DNA from 4 places in the Oceanobacillus sp. CF4.6 genome. Region 2 is predicted to be linked to each of the others. Evidence: riboswitches for the same ligand, from Rfam matches in the RefSeq annotation. Region 2 holds a riboswitch; each other region holds the start of a gene.
What was found. A riboswitch is a leader RNA that binds a small molecule or an ion and turns the genes downstream of it on or off. The one in region 2 is predicted to bind thiamine pyrophosphate.
Positions count from the first base shown of each region.

Region 1 (3,904 bases), on a different contig from region 2:
TTAATACTTGTACTGGCATCTCTCGTAGGATACCGTCTTGCAAGTGATTATTTAGAAGACAATAGAGATTTCAGATAAAGAATAAACATCATCCAATATGGATGGTGTTTATTTTTAATTAGGGTAGAATTAACGAATTTTATCTACTCTAGAATGGAATTATCAGGTTTGTTTCATACTATTGGTAGGAGGTGTGAACGTGCTTACTTTTTTGTCAGTTATACTGGTAGCAAGCCTTACGGTGAATGTCGAAGATGCCAATGTTAATATTAATAATAATGAAATTACATTGGATACCGTCGAAATTCAACAATACGGATTAGATTTGATTGATCACGCTTTAATTGATGAATATAAACTAATAAATTTAATGGACAGCCTGGATGAAGTCATCTATCAAGAAGCACAGGATGCGCAATTTAATAAAGACGGTACAATAATAAAGGAAAAATTGGGAGTTACTTTAGATAGGAGAGAATTCAATCGTTTATTCAGAGAATTATATTATAGTGATAACAAAGGAAAGCTAAAAGTTCCGAAAACCTCTGTTTATCCAAAAGTAGATCAGGGACTCTTAAGAGAAATTAGTATGAAAGAGCTTGGGAGATATGTCACCTTCTATAAACAAAGCAATTCAGAAAGGTCTCACAATATAGCTTTAGCTGCAGAAGCTATTAATAACACGGTTGTATTTCCAGGGGAGACATTTTCCTTTAATGGTGTAGTAGGTGAAAGAACAACAGAAAGAGGATATAAACAAGCGCCGGTCATTGTAAAGGGAGAACTGTCCGAGGATATTGGTGGTGGTATTTGTCAGGTTTCTTCTACGCTTTATAATGCAGTAGATCTAAAAGGAGTTCAAATAGTGGAAAGATATGCCCATAGCAGACAAGTTCCCTATGTTCCACCAGGAAGAGACGCAACCGTAAGCTGGTGGGGGCCTGATTTTGTTTTTAAGAACCTGTATAACGAGCCGATTTTAATTCGTGCCAAATCAGAGAATGGCCAAATGAATGTTACAGTACACTCCTCAGATACTGTGGAGTACTTTAACGGGAGTGAGGATTGATTTGACACGATTCTCCGTCTGCACACTGATTAACAGGGACAAGTTTTCTATTATTAGCAACCAGTTTATAAATAGTGTCTCCGAGTCCTATGAACTTGAAAATATACATGAATGGAACGAGAATCCATAAGAGTGGGAGCACTTTTGCTATTTGAATAATTGCTGAATAACCTTTGTACCATCGATTATTATATTTAACATGAAGACTCTTTTCCATTTCAAGTGGATAATCTTTCATATTCCGAAATGAATCGAATGTAAGCTTATTTCGCCAATCGAGTCTTTTCCAAATGGTTGAAGAATTTGTACAAATTTTGCAGTAACTATCATAATAGACAATCATATTCATATACCTCCACTAATAATTTAAGTCAATTCTATACAAAAAGCTGTATTTCACAAAGGAAATACAGCTTTTTGATATGGTCGGTTATTACGCTTGTTTATGAAGCTCAAGCTCAAAATTGATTTTAACATCTTCACCAACAAGTACGCCACCAGTTTCAACTGCTGCGTTCCAAGTAAGGCCGAAATCTTTACGGTTAATGGATGTATTGCCACTGAAACCAGCTACAGTAGCTCCGCCCATCGGATCTTTACTTTGACCTTCAAATGTAACATCAAGTGTAACAGGCTTCGTAGTTTCTTTAATCGTTAAATCACCAATTACTTCATAGTCATGAGATGATTTTTTCTTGATATCTGTAGCGACGAAAGTCATTTTAGGGTAGTTTTCTGCATCAAAGAAATCTCCTGAGCGTAAATGATTATCGCGATCTTCATTACGTGTATTCACACTTGCTATATCTACAGTTAATTCTACTTTAGAATCTGTTAGATCTTCTACGTCTGCTTCAATTACAGCATCAAATGAATCGAATGTGCCTTTAGCTTTTGAAATCATCATGTGTTTTACTGAGAAACCGACTTCACTGTGTACTTGGTCAACTGTCCAAACTGTTTTTGTCATTATAAATCCCTCCAAATAATTTTCTGTAACCCGGTAGTTACTTTCTGTTACCTAGTATAAATTGATACGTGTTTAAAGTCAAGTGTTTTTAATTAAAAATAAATGAATTAAGTTTAAATTTAATTTAATAAAAGGTAGGACTACTTTAATGTTCCCTTACTCTTCGAATTGAAACATAAATTTTCCATTCCGAGATGCAAGGAATAAAATGCTGAACCAAAAGTTTTTTGGGTTATAAGAGATTGTTATTTTCTTTATAATAAGGTACAATACACATAACAAATGAAGCATATAGAATAAAAGCCTACAGGGGGAGCCATTTGGCTGAGAGTGAACATTTTGTTCAGACCCTTTGAACCTGTTAGTTAGTACTAGCGTAGGGATTGGTGGTTTTTTTGATGGATTAAAAAGCAATGTGAGCGGATTCCCCCATCAGGAAGCTTCCCCTCGGCATTGCTTTTTTTGCGTGGAAATTTAAAAAGGGAGGTAATACAGTTGAGGTCAAAACGAATTTTATTCTTAGTTGAAGTATCAATTTTTACTGCGTTGGCATTACTTTTGGATATTTTACCATTATCATTTAAAATATGGGCTCAGGGTGGATCGATTTCCTTTGCGATGATTCCCGTATTTATAGTTGCATTTCGCTGGGGGTTAAAAGGTGGTCTGCTTTCTGGGTTTTTGTGGGGAGTATTACAGGTTGCAACCGGAACAGCATATGTTTTAACACCATTACAAGGATTTATTGATTACGCGTTAGCCTTTACAGTCATAGGCTTTGCCGGTATTTTTGCCAATCGAATTCAACAGGCAGTAAAGTCAGGTGAAACAAAGAAATATCTTACTTATATCACGCTTGGGGTATTATTAGGGTCTACATTACGATTTATTGCTCACTATGTAGCAGGGCTCGTGTTCTTTGGCTCCGCAATTGAGGGGCAACCTGCATGGTTATATTCATTAATTTATAATGGTTCTTACATGGTTCCATCCTTTATTTTATGTACGGTTATTGTGTTCTTCTTGTTCCATAAACAACCTAGAACGTTATTGAACGTAGCTTAGAAGTATTGTATATTCGCTCACAATAAGGTAACCTCATAATCAATGAGGTTACCTTATATTTATTGGAGGCTGATCGTATACGTGAATTAATAGGGAAGTGTACATCATGTAAGAAAAATATATATTGTGAAAGTGGTTTTTTTAATGGTATTCAAGAAAATGGGAAGTTAATATGTAATGACTGTGTGAATAGGAAAGAAAAGAAATAGTCTTCCAATTCTTGTTTTCTATCTTATTCAACTTTCGCAGAATGAAATGGATAAATAAGCCTTGATAGAATTAGGAGGACTGGAGCTACACTGTTTAAGTTGACTTTGGTTTGGATTAACTGTTTGCGCTGAGCAGTCTGGATACATCTATACTCAAGGATTTTTTCGTTAATTTCCCTCTTTTATCGTCCGATTTTATATAAACTACGAAGTAACTGCTGGTGGTTTCTATCGGTATGCAGAAACTTCGGCGACCGCTCTGGGAAATACACTGCGCTTTTCGCGGGCGGCTGTTGAGCCTCTTCATGCTGACGCATTTCAGAGTCTCACCTATGCCTTTCCTCCCGCAGAAGTCTCCGTGTATTTCCCAGAGCTGATTAGACGTTTACAAACTATTAACTGCATTAGTGATTGCTATAAAAATCTCATCAAACAGCTTCACCAGTCCGGGTGAGCGGCGGGCGGTGACTCCTGCGGGAACAGCACGTGTCCGAAGACCAGAAGAGTGGTTTTCTCTTCAGGGCTGAGGCCGTGCCCGCGGAAAGCTTCCGCCCAGAGCGATCTCGGACGGCGAGATAAGTTACTTCGCAG
Region 1 is NZ_JBIMEX010000005.1:71,748-75,651, reverse strand. It holds gene ACHABU_RS09775 (VanW family protein) at 194-1,069, shown strand; gene ACHABU_RS09770 (thiol-disulfide oxidoreductase DCC family protein) at 1,050-1,412, opposite strand; gene ACHABU_RS09765 (YceI family protein) at 1,503-2,039, opposite strand; TPP riboswitch at 2,339-2,440, shown strand; gene thiT (energy-coupled thiamine transporter ThiT) at 2,535-3,104, shown strand.
Region 1: another riboswitch for thiamine pyrophosphate. It lies ahead of thiT (energy-coupled thiamine transporter ThiT); the one in region 2 lies ahead of ACHABU_RS06120 (YkoF family thiamine/hydroxymethylpyrimidine-binding protein).

Region 2 (3,904 bases):
GATTGCATTTCGTAAAGAGCCATCATAAAAAATTTCTCCGTCTCGATTTAATAGAAGGCATCGTTCCGCTAAATCTGTCCAGCCATCCAGCTTATGTTCAATGATGATCAGTCCAAATGGGATTTTCTCCTTTAATATTTTGATTGTTTGAATTAAGTCTTTTGTTGCGATTGGATCTAGGTTGGCTGTTGGTTCATCCAAAATAAGCAATGATGGCTCGAGTGCAAGGATGCATGATAGCGCAAGCTTTTGCTTTTGCCCGCCGGATAGGGAGGCTATGGTAGATTCTTTAAAATCGAGCATATGAACAAGTGCGAGAGATTGATCGATTTTAGCCTCCATTTCTTCATAGGAAACACCGATATTTTCGAGTCCAAAAGCTACTTCATCTTCTACAGTTAGCATACAGAACTGTGTTTCCGGATCCTGGAACACGACGCCAACTTGCTTGCTTAGTTCACCAGGCTTGTAATCAGACGTTTTTTTCCCATCGATAAAAATATTACCATGCATCTCCCCATCCAATTCACGTGGGAAAAGTCCGTTTAAACAGGAAGTTAACGTGCTTTTTCCGCAACCACTTGGGCCGAGTAACAAGACACTTTCTCCTTGCCCCAATTTAAAATTTAAATTGGATAAAATATCTTTTTGATTCGTTTCAAATCGTAAGCTGAGATCATGCACTTCGACAAAAGGTTTCATGCTGCATTCTTCTTTCGATATTCTTTTCCTAAAGCGAAACTTGAAAGGACACCAGTTTGTGCTAGTCCATCACTCAATGCTTTACCAAGCAGTCCAGCGATTAATGCCCCACTGATCATACGTATGATCAACATAGCGGTCACATATCCAGGGGCGAGTGCAGCATACCCACTCATGAAATACCCATAGACAAAGCTAGTTACAGCGGATCCAACCCCAGCAGCCATTAATACCCATGTTGAATAATTTTTCCAACGGGTTGCAGCAAACACTGCTTCCGCGCCAATCCCTTGAACCATCCCTGTTACAATAAGCATTGGGCCAATAGCGTTTCCAATTAATACTTCGATCATCGCGGCAATGGTTTCTGATAGAAATGCCGCACCGGGTTTTCGGATAATATAGGCGACAATAATGGATACGATGAACCAAATACCAAAGATGAAATCATAGCCAATTGGTCCGAAAAATCCAAAGAGTACCGCACCAACAGGCAAAAATGCTAAGTAAACAACCCCAAAAACGACAGATAAAGCAGCCATGACAACAATTTCCTTAAATCTCCAATTAGCCATTTTTCGCATCTCCTTTGTGTGATGGACTATTGGCTGAGATAGAGACGGTCATGACGGTATGACTCGACCCACCTTCCACAGTTGCTTGAAAAACTTGCTCCAGTCCATCGAATATGGCAACTGCCTCTCCATCCAGACGTGTTGAATAATGTGCAGGGGATACGGACACATGTTTTTTCATTGCATCGATTTGCGCATAGATGACATCCATATAATCACCGCCGCCAAGGGGGTAAAGTGAAAATTTAGATGCAACCGATTGTTTGATATCTTTTACAAGATTGGAATTTAGAGGTGTTTCATCCTCGGCCATGTATGCCTCACCTTGCGAGTCTCCGGGGCATCCGAGGGAGTAAGTTGCCTGAAATGCCACGTGCTCACCCGTTTTTGCTGCATGAAGAAAAACCGCTTTTGTGACATCGAATACGTGTACAAGTTTTCCTCTTACAGTTGTTGTGACGTCATCCGTTTGCAGATGTACCTTTGACGTGTCAACCTCTTTGAGTGCTCCCTTAATAATCGCAATGAATGCATCACTCATTGGGTGAATAGAAAAACTTGCTCCGGCGATATCGCTCTTTGTACATGCCTGATTTTGATTAGTCATAGCTAAATTCCTCCTGTTTTATCATTTTTTCCATTAAAAAAACTGCATCCCACTTTAGGGAATGCAGTCTTATTGTATTTATCATCATAAAAAATATTGATATACACGGTCGACCGCACTTCCCCACGCTAGTATTATCTAGTTCGGGTGCAAAGGGTCAGAACAAAACAGTTCTTCTCAGCCGTTTAAAACAGCTCCCCTAGCGCTAACAGTTATGCAATTTTCTAAATACAAACGTAACACGTTATAGGAATGTTGTAAAGGTGAGAAACGTAAATAAGAAACTCGAAATATTTAGAAGCTGAAGTAGACCGAACAGTGCCTGTCACTCCCCGATTTCTGTCGAATAATATTTTGATAGCTGAAGCGAGTAGTTCTTTATTATTACTTCGACATATTATGACAAAAACCGGGGAGTGACAGGCACCAATTTGTATCTTTTTCCAAAAATAATGCAGACAAAAATCGACATAACTGATAAAATTTAGAGAGAAGATAGATAGAGAGGGAGATTAAAAGAATTGTCTAAACCAAAGTTATGTAGTAGGTTCCTTTTATTTGTGATTTTCTTCGTTTTATTTATTCCATTAAACGCCTTTGCAAGTAGTGAGGTTGAGGCAATCATCGGGTATGAAAATGAAGCTGGAAAACAATTAATTATAGAAACAAGCAGTGAAATAGACTATGAATTTACGAATATATCTGCAGTTGCTGTAACGATGAATAGCCGTGATTTAACGGGACTCTATGGAAATTCTAATATCTCATACATAGAGAAAAATACAGCATTCGAATTATCAAATAAAATCCAAACGATTACAGAAGTTACGGAAACGGATATTTTAGAAGAAACGGAACATTGGAATATTTTAACAACCGGTGCAGCATTTGCATGGGAAGAGGGCTTTACCGGCAAAAATGTTAATATTGCAATCATTGATACAGGGATTTCCCCGCATGAGGATTTACTTATTTCGGGTGGCCATTCAACCGTCGATGATACAGGAGAATGGCTGGATGATAATGGGCACGGGATGCATATCGCTGGTATTATCGGCGCAAAGAAAAATGATATTGGTGTAGTTGGTGTTGCGCCAGAAGCTAATCTTTATGCGGTTAAAGCATTGGATAGTAATGGGGAAGGAACACTAACCGATTTACTGGAAGCAATTGAATGGTCCATAAACAATAACATGGACATTATAAATCTTTCGTTAGGTACTGATGAAAGCAGCGAGTCATTGGAGAACATGTTACAAGAAGCCTATGATGCAGGAATTTTAATTGTTGGTGCAAGTGGAAATGACGGAAATAGTGTCGCCCACCCGGCAAAATATGAAAGTGTAATCGGCGTATCTGCTGTAGACGGTCGCTTGAATATCACTGGATTTTCTTCCACGGGCGCAGAGGTGGAATTCTCAGCACCTGGAATCAATATTATTAGCACTTATTTATATGATTCGTATGGGACAAGCAGCGGAACATCACAGGCATCTCCACATGTGACAGGAATGCTCGCAATTCTAAAACAGAAATACCCTGAAATGACGAATTATGAAATTCGCGCAGAACTAGTGAAGCATGTACAGGATTTAGGAGATTCCGGAAGAGATTCCATCTATGGACATGGCTTTATTACGTATAACCCCGATGATCAAATTGCTCCAGGGGAAGTTACCAATCTACAACTGATTGAATCTAGTGCTGATTCTCTTTTGGTAAGTTGGGAGAACCCAGTAGATGAGGACTTTACTGAAGTGAGTGTCTATTTGAATGATTCTTTTTTAACATCTGTTACTCGTGATGAGGAGACAACATATCTTGCTGAAGAATTGGAAGCTGATACGGAATATTCGTTTTCATTTTATACCGAAGATCGATTTGGTAATGTATCTGTAGGGAAGTTCTTTGAAACACGTACAAAGGTAGGAGAACCTGTTTCGAATGAAGAAGAAGCCCCCGATGAAAAAGCAGAAGTAGTTGTTAGTGAGGACAAAACAGATAAAGGAAGAATAGAAAG
Region 2 is NZ_JBIMEX010000002.1:501,705-505,608, reverse strand. It holds gene ACHABU_RS06130 (ABC transporter ATP-binding protein) at 1-702, opposite strand, end outside; gene ACHABU_RS06125 (ECF transporter S component) at 699-1,277, opposite strand; gene ACHABU_RS06120 (YkoF family thiamine/hydroxymethylpyrimidine-binding protein) at 1,270-1,884, opposite strand; TPP riboswitch at 1,988-2,095, opposite strand; gene ACHABU_RS06115 (S8 family serine peptidase) at 2,406-3,904, shown strand, end outside.

Region 3 (3,904 bases), 160 kb from region 2:
TTCACTAGCAATTTCATCGGTTTACCTCCTTGATATATGGTGTTCTGTTAATGGAAAATGGGTGATGGACCGCTTTTCCATCGATCATATCTGCCATTAATAACCCGGTAACAGGAGATAATAAAATACCATTTCGGTAATGGCCAGTTGCGACGAATAGCCCTTTTACATGTGGATGTTCTCCAAGATAGGGCAGTCCATCTCCTGTTTGCGGGCGAATGCCAGCCCATGCTTTCTCCCATTTGGCATTTTTTAATGCTGGAAGGATGGTTACCGCTTGAGTCATTAACTGATAAAGTCCATCCAGTTGAACGGATTCATCAAACGTATGAGGCTTTTCTGTAGCGCCAATAATGACTTTGCCGCCAGACTTCGGAACGATATAGCCCCCAGATGAAAAAATACTGGATGTGATCATTCGTTCAGGAGTATGTACGGAAAAGCATTCGCCTTTTACGGGATACGTTTCTAGTGATATGCCGGTTCTCTTAAGGATGTGTTTGCTCCATGCTCCGCCCGCAACAATGACATGATTTGCGGAAAAGAAATCTGTTCCTGTTCTTACACCGGAGATCCGATTATTATCTTGAACCAATTCCTGTACTTCGGTATATTCCAGGAAGTCTGCTCCTAAAGCGGCTGCAGATTGGGCCAATGCTTTGGATAAAAGTGGGGCCGACACTTGCCCATCATTTGGCATATATAATCCACCTTGTACAGCTTCGGAAAGTTCCGGTTCCTTTTCTTTCACTTGCGCAGTAGGCAACCATTCTACCTTTTCACCTAACTTTTCTTGAATGGCTGCGATTTCGCGTAAGTGTGCTGCTTCTTCTTCTGATTGAGCAACTTTTATAATTCCACTTTGGATAAGTTTGATATTGATAGTAGATAAAAATTGAAGCTCTTCCGCTAAGGCAGGAAACATTGCTCTACTTTTACGTGCAAAGGACAGGAGCGGACTATCTTCTCCTATTTCATTTTGCGCACCTAACATGCCTGCAGCAGCACGTGATGCTTTTTGAGCGAGTGCCCCTTTTTCTACAACGAGTACATGGTAATTACGCTTGCTCAAATGGAATGCAATGGAACTGCCGATGACACCTCCGCCAACAATAATGACATCATACTGTTTCTTCATTTTTCCCCCCCTTTCTTAATGCATGTTTGTAGGATATTGCCTTTGCGACTGGATCACTGGACAATAACACTCCTGATAAAACCGCGATACCGCTTGCACCATGATTGATGATCTGTGGCGTATTTTGAGGGGTGATGCCACCAATTGCAATCACTGGAATGGATACATGCTGTGCGACTTGTTTCAAGCCATCCAAACCTTTTGGCTTTACGCCGGGTTTTGAGCGGCTGTCAAAGACATGACCATATAGCAAGTAATCTGTACCGTGTTGAAGTGCGGAAACAGCTTCTTCCACGGAATGAACGGAACAGCCAATGTACAAGGATTCATAAGTCTTTCTTGCTACGGATACATCGATGCTTTGATAGGTTAATTGAACACCTCGTACCTGCATTGCGTTGGCTACATGAATCCGGTGATTGACCATGATTTTTTCAAGTGGAATGCCTTTGGAATGAAGTAGTTCGATTGTTTGCATATATTGAATATCGGACCATGATTTCTCTCGAATATGAAAAAAACCTACATAACCGTTTATTTTTTCAGCAATGGATACAAACGTTTCAGGTGATTGTTCCCCAGTTGAGATAATATGAAGTTCTCCGTATGTATCATCTTTTTTGTTGAAATCATTCATCCTAAGTTTCTCCTTTAAGATCATTTGAAAAAATAAAAAAACCACTTCCCGCATGAAAAGGAAAGTGGTTTTATCGCATAAATAAACAAATAGATTACGATATCCGTTCTTTCACTTCCCTCCGCCGGCATCAACCGTATCAGGTTCAAAGAGTCCCAAAGTCAATCGCTTTGATCTCAGCCCTTTTAAAAGGCACCTCTAGTGAATCGGTAAATATTTAATTAACAATTTGAATAAATTATAACATTCTTAAAATGATTGTCAATAGCCGAATTATCTTAGGTATGTCTGTATGAGGAGGTATAGATAGGTTAGCTTTAAGGGACACGAGGACATAGTGGGACGAGAGGTCACCTCATGTACCCTCTGTCCCACTCAGCTTTCACAAAAGCATAATAAGAATGAAAAGGAGCTTGGTAAGATATCCAAGCTCCTTTTGTGTGAATGTAGTATTTAGATATGAATTATATTTTTTCCTGCTTTTCCACAATTTTCCCCATCCTAAAGGAAGCCACGATAAGGACAATTATAAGCAAGAGTCCGAGGTTTCCGATTAATGGATAGAACCATGCAACAAGTGTTGTAAAGCCGACAAAGCTTAATGCAAATGCAACCATACCGGTGATTATTGTAAAGATTTTAAATTTCTTTGTTCCCATTTCTGTAAATCTGGCACTAAATGAGAAGAACATACTTATGGCAGTATTGAATATCATTCCAAATAAGATAAAGGTATAAACAACCCCTAAAATTGGAGAAATATCATCTGCAAGTTTTAACATCGGCATGTCAAAAGCGCCGACAATATCAACTTTCGAGAAGATCATAATATGACTGATGATAATTAGAACACCAATCGCGAGCCCACCTAAAAAGCCACCAATTGCTGCTGTTTTCTCATTCTTTTCATCCCCACCCATTACAATCGCCATAGAAAAACCTACTGCAATGTTAAAGGAGACATAATTTATCGCTGAGAAAATCCAGTTTGGCAATGCAGAGTCGTACTGCTTTGCGATTGGATCAAGTGTTGCAAACGTATTGTCCATTGTTGCTACGCTGAAGATGAACAGTATAATAAGCGCAAAAATTAAAAACGGCGTAATACTTCCGATTACCTGAACAACTCTAGTTAAATTGAGCATTGCAATGAGTACGACAAGCGTAATCAAGAGCAAATTACCGACAACTATGGGAAGGCCGAATTGTTGATTTAAAATAGACCCGCCCCCAGCAACCATAACAACACCAACACCAAATAAGGTGAAGATAATGATATAGTCAATGATGGTACCTAGAACTTTTCCGCTCATTTTATGAATCGCGTCTTGATGAGAGGTTGCTTGCATGCGACTACCAATCCTAGTCATCACCATTCCCATATAAGCAAATAATGCGGTAGCAATGATTGCACCGATAATCCCAATCGTCCCGAAACTAGTGAAGTATTGCAAAACTTCCTGACCAGAGGCGAATCCGGCACCTACGATAATGCCTACAAATGCACTGCTAATTTGAAAAATTCTCTTCATTGTATCCTCCTGTTGTTTTATTGTTTCTCTTCCAATTATCTTAAACCATAATACGCTTCTTATTGCTGGATAAAATTGGGGACCATTTTGATTTGCAAATTTAGACATTATATGTGGTAAAGTTTTATTATAACAGAATAGTCATGTAAGTAGCTGGGTTGTTGTAGTTAAAAGATTATTTAGTCTATTCACCAAATTAATGCAATGTAAATACACCATAAAACTAAAGACAATTTACCAAAAGAGGAAGACAATGCATTGGGGGGAAGAGGGGGAACATTGGGGGCAGGCACCGTTTCCCGATATTTTCATTAAGGACTGAATATGGTTTTCTATTGATTTATCCCCATTTTAGTAACTGAAATCATAGGGATTGAGACAATGACAATGGTTGTTTCTGGTATTGATGAAAGGGATTAGAGGGCTGTCGACTGCATGTGGGAGAAAAAGAAATAATATTCTATTTCCTGAGCAGGATATAGAGGGAAGACCCACCAATTCCTATTATTTTTAGATATACTTCGGGGCAATGTACCTGTCCTTCTGTCCCACAAGTTTGAAAAAACTATTAACTATAATTCCTGCTAAAAATCTGTT
Region 3 is NZ_JBIMEX010000002.1:659,052-662,955, reverse strand. It holds gene thiS (sulfur carrier protein ThiS) at 1-17, opposite strand, end outside; gene thiO (glycine oxidase ThiO) at 14-1,138, opposite strand; gene ACHABU_RS06835 (thiamine phosphate synthase) at 1,122-1,775, opposite strand; TPP riboswitch at 1,875-1,985, opposite strand; gene ACHABU_RS06830 (YkvI family membrane protein) at 2,240-3,307, opposite strand.
Region 3: another riboswitch for thiamine pyrophosphate. It lies ahead of ACHABU_RS06835 (thiamine phosphate synthase); the one in region 2 lies ahead of ACHABU_RS06120 (YkoF family thiamine/hydroxymethylpyrimidine-binding protein).

Region 4 (3,904 bases), on a different contig from region 2:
AATCAATTGCTTCACCTTTCATGTGGCCACCTTTCACCAGTGCAGCTCCGGCACCAAATTTCTCAACAATATGCTCTGCAGCTTGTTTCATATCATCAACCGTTTCAATACTTTCACCGGTCAGATATTCAGCTTCCGGGATATTCGGTGTTACTAAAGTAGCTAATGGCAAAAGCTCTTTTCTTAGAAAGTCACGCGCATTTTCTTCAATTAATGGGTCTCCACTTGTTGCAACCATAACAGGGTCCATAACATATGGAGCATTTAACTTTGAAATCTTACTAACCACGAGTTTCATCATATCTATATTGGCAATCATTCCAGTCTTTAATGCATGAACAGGCATATCCGAAATAACAGAATCCAGTTGCTGTTTGATCATATTAAGTGGCACATGATGGATGTCCTGGACACCAGTAGTATTCTGGGCAACTACGGATGTTATAACAGACATACCATAGCTTTTTAATTCCTGGAAAGTTTTTAAGTCAGCATGAATTCCTGCTCCACCACTAGGATCTGTCCCAGCAATGGTAAGGACACAAGGTATTTGTTTCATCGATATGACACCGCCCTTTTTGATGGCCACTCGTCACATGCTTTGATTCTGTTTAGTTCTGCATTTGAAGCAGCTTTTCTTAATACGTCAGTAAATGTCATCATATAGCCTCCTAATTAATACGTGCTAAATTTTTGGTTTTAACTCTTGATACGATAAACCAGCCAATGAAAGCACCGGTAATGCTGCTGACAAGAAATCCCGGTAAAAAGGCAAATGCACCAACGGAGGTACCCATTAGAATGCGGGCAAATGGTACCGCGAAAAGAGATCCGATTACTCCTGAACCGATCGTTTCTCCAATTACTGCCCATCCCTTTTTACCACCTTTTTTATAAATATAACCAGCTAGAAATGCTCCAACCATGCCTCCAGGAAAGGCCAATAAAGTACCTAAACCAAGCATGTTCCGAAGTAAGCCAATCATAAATGCGATGGCAACTGCAGGACCTGGTCCAAGCATGATAGCTGCCATGACATTGACTGCATGCTGAACAGGATATGCGCGTGCGATCCCTGTTGGAAACCACAATAACTGAGCACCTATCGTTCCAATTGCTACAAAAACTGCCATTGTTGTTAACAAAAGCGTTCGATTCATATTATTCCCCCTACATTTTTCATAAAATACGATTAGAAAACGAAGGCGTCACCAAGCTTTTGGGTGACAGCCTTCGTTGCACTTATGCAGTAAGAAAGTAGTTTATACTTTCTTAACTGTCAACAAAAAAGCCAGATCCTTTATGGACCTGGCTTGGTAGGCTGAAAATAGAATAGACGATATAATAAACGTCCGACTACTTCCCTCCGCTAGTATTAACCAGATCAGGTCCATAAGAGTCGGAAAGTGAATGCTTTCCTCTCAGCCCACATTTCATTTGGGCACCCCTAGTAGTTTCATGCTATATAATTGTGTGTACAACTGTAACCTTACCAAATTTTTTAACTTTTGTCAGTATTAACTTGATAACCTGGTACAACTTTGCCAGGTGGAACGGAAGGCGAATGATACGAAATAGAATATAAAAGTGAATAAATATAGTCTACAATTTGAAATATTTTCTGGTATAATATGTAGAAAGAAAGGAGGTATATGTTGAAATGGAAGCAAAGTTTGATCAGATTATTGCTGAATTAGGAAAGCTTCAAAAAGGGCAGGAAGACTTAGTCTTGAATCAAAAGCAGATGGCAAAGAATCAGGTTCGCATGGAAAAGAGTCAGGATCAAATGGGAAAAAATCAAGAGCAATTTACGGTAAGCCTGGAGCAATTGGCAATCAATCAAGCCCGGATGGAAAAAAATCAAAATCGCTTCGAATTAAAACTAGATGATTTTACTGTTGAAACACGAAGTAACTTTAAACATACACAGAACCAACTAGACACACATGCAAATATTATCAAAAAGGTAAAATAAAAGCGACCACTAGGTTATTCTTCAATTCGTGTGTTCAGCCCCATTTCTTAATCAAGTTTCTGCCACGCAGTCATAACTTCTCAGTAAAAATGTTTTTATTATACTTAAAAAGGTTAGATAGGATGTTTTTACAAGTCCCATCTAACCTTATTAATTTTAGGATGGAGCATAGGGGGCTCGAACCCCTGACCTCTTGCATGCCATGCAAGCACTCTCCCAGCTGAGCTAATGCCCCAGATTCATAATTATGATTATAGCCACTTTTTATCAATTTTTCAAGAAAAATTTTAGAGTAATGGCTTTAGATAATATAAGATATACTATACAAAGCAATAAATTTATTTGTTATTATAAAAAATAAAAACAAGGAGGGTTATTTTGCCAACCAATGATGAGCGTCTGTTTTCTATGCTGATTTATGTACTTAGCTTTCCTTTTCCTATCTTAGGCCCATTACTTATTTGGTTACTAAAGAGGGATGAGTCCGAATTCGTTGATTATCATGGAAAGGAATATTTTAATTTTTTGGTTTCCTATTTTATCTTTGGAGCAATTGGTACACTATTAATTATTTTATTAGTGGGGATTGTTATACTCATTATATTAGGCATTATGGCAATTATTTTGACAATTATTGCAGCGGTCAAGTCGTATCAGGGGGAACGATATAGATTCCCTTTTATTATTCACTTCATTAAATAAGAGGACATTTCTGGTTCTCTTATTTTGTTTTTACTCTTTGGAACTATATCCAGAAAATAGAACGAAGGACTTATGAACCCTTTTTAAAAATACATAGTACTAATGGTCTGAATTTACAATATATTTACAAAAGTTTACAAATATTTCATAGTAACCCTCTTACTTTTATGCAATATTTAAGAAGGACTAGTGCGGATTTTGTCTTAAAATCTCGCATCTGGAACAAATATTCTAAAAAAACGGAGGGTATCAATGAAGCGTATAGCTTTTAAAAAGACCGTTAGTATGTTTCTTATTTTAGCGCTGACATTCATGAATTTCACACCTGTATTTTCTATGTCTGCAGCTGCTGAAAGTAATGAAGCGACAGCAGAGGATTTATTTATTTCGGAGTATATTGAAGGTAGTTCTCATAACAAGGCGATAGAAATTTATAATGGTACGGGAAGTGAGGTGGATTTATCAGGCTATGGATTAGAGTTATATAGCAATGGTGCTTCTACTGCAAGTCAGACACTGGAACTTTCCGGTACCCTTGCACATGGTGATGTTCTGGTTCTTGCCCATACAAGTGCTGAACAGGCCATTCTTGATCAAGCAGATATCGTAAATGGCTCTGTCATTAATTTTAATGGTGATGATGCACTTGCTTTAACAAATAATGGAGAACCTACGGATATACTAGGTTTCATTGGTGAACGTACTCCTTATGGTGAAAATGTGAATCTAGTAAGAAATTCATCAGTCACAGCACCAACTGAAACGTATGATGAAGGACAGTGGATGGATTATGCTAGTGATAAATTTTTATACCTTGGCAGTCATACAATGGATGGCGTGGAACCTGTTGAACCTGGCGAACCAGGAGATGAATATTCCATTGAAGAAGCTCGTGACTTAAGTGATGGAACAGTGGTAACTGTCGAAGGCATCGTCACAGTAGATCATGCTGCAATCAGTAATGGCTCCCAGTTCACAACTTACATACAGGATGATACTGGCGGCATTAATCTATTTGCTTTCGAACAAGGTGGGTTACCTGACCTGCAAAAAGGGGATCGGGTACAAGTTGTTGGGGAACTAGATTCCTATAATGGATTAAAAGAAGTTATTCCAACTGAGATTGAAGTACTGGAAACAGGACAAGCATTACCAGAAGCACAACAAATTACCCTTGAAGATCTTCAAAATCCAGAGATTGCAGAGTCCTATGAGGGAGAATTAGTC
Region 4 is NZ_JBIMEX010000009.1:139,304-143,207, reverse strand. It holds gene thiD (bifunctional hydroxymethylpyrimidine kinase/phosphomethylpyrimidine kinase) at 1-559, opposite strand, end outside; gene thiW (energy coupling factor transporter S component ThiW) at 672-1,160, opposite strand; TPP riboswitch at 1,345-1,459, opposite strand; gene ACHABU_RS14495 (hypothetical protein) at 1,661-1,975, shown strand; tRNA gene ACHABU_RS14490 (tRNA-Ala) at 2,138-2,210, opposite strand; gene ACHABU_RS14485 (DUF4870 domain-containing protein) at 2,354-2,677, shown strand; gene ACHABU_RS14480 (5'-nucleotidase C-terminal domain-containing protein) at 2,930-3,904, shown strand, end outside.
Region 4: another riboswitch for thiamine pyrophosphate. It lies ahead of thiW (energy coupling factor transporter S component ThiW); the one in region 2 lies ahead of ACHABU_RS06120 (YkoF family thiamine/hydroxymethylpyrimidine-binding protein).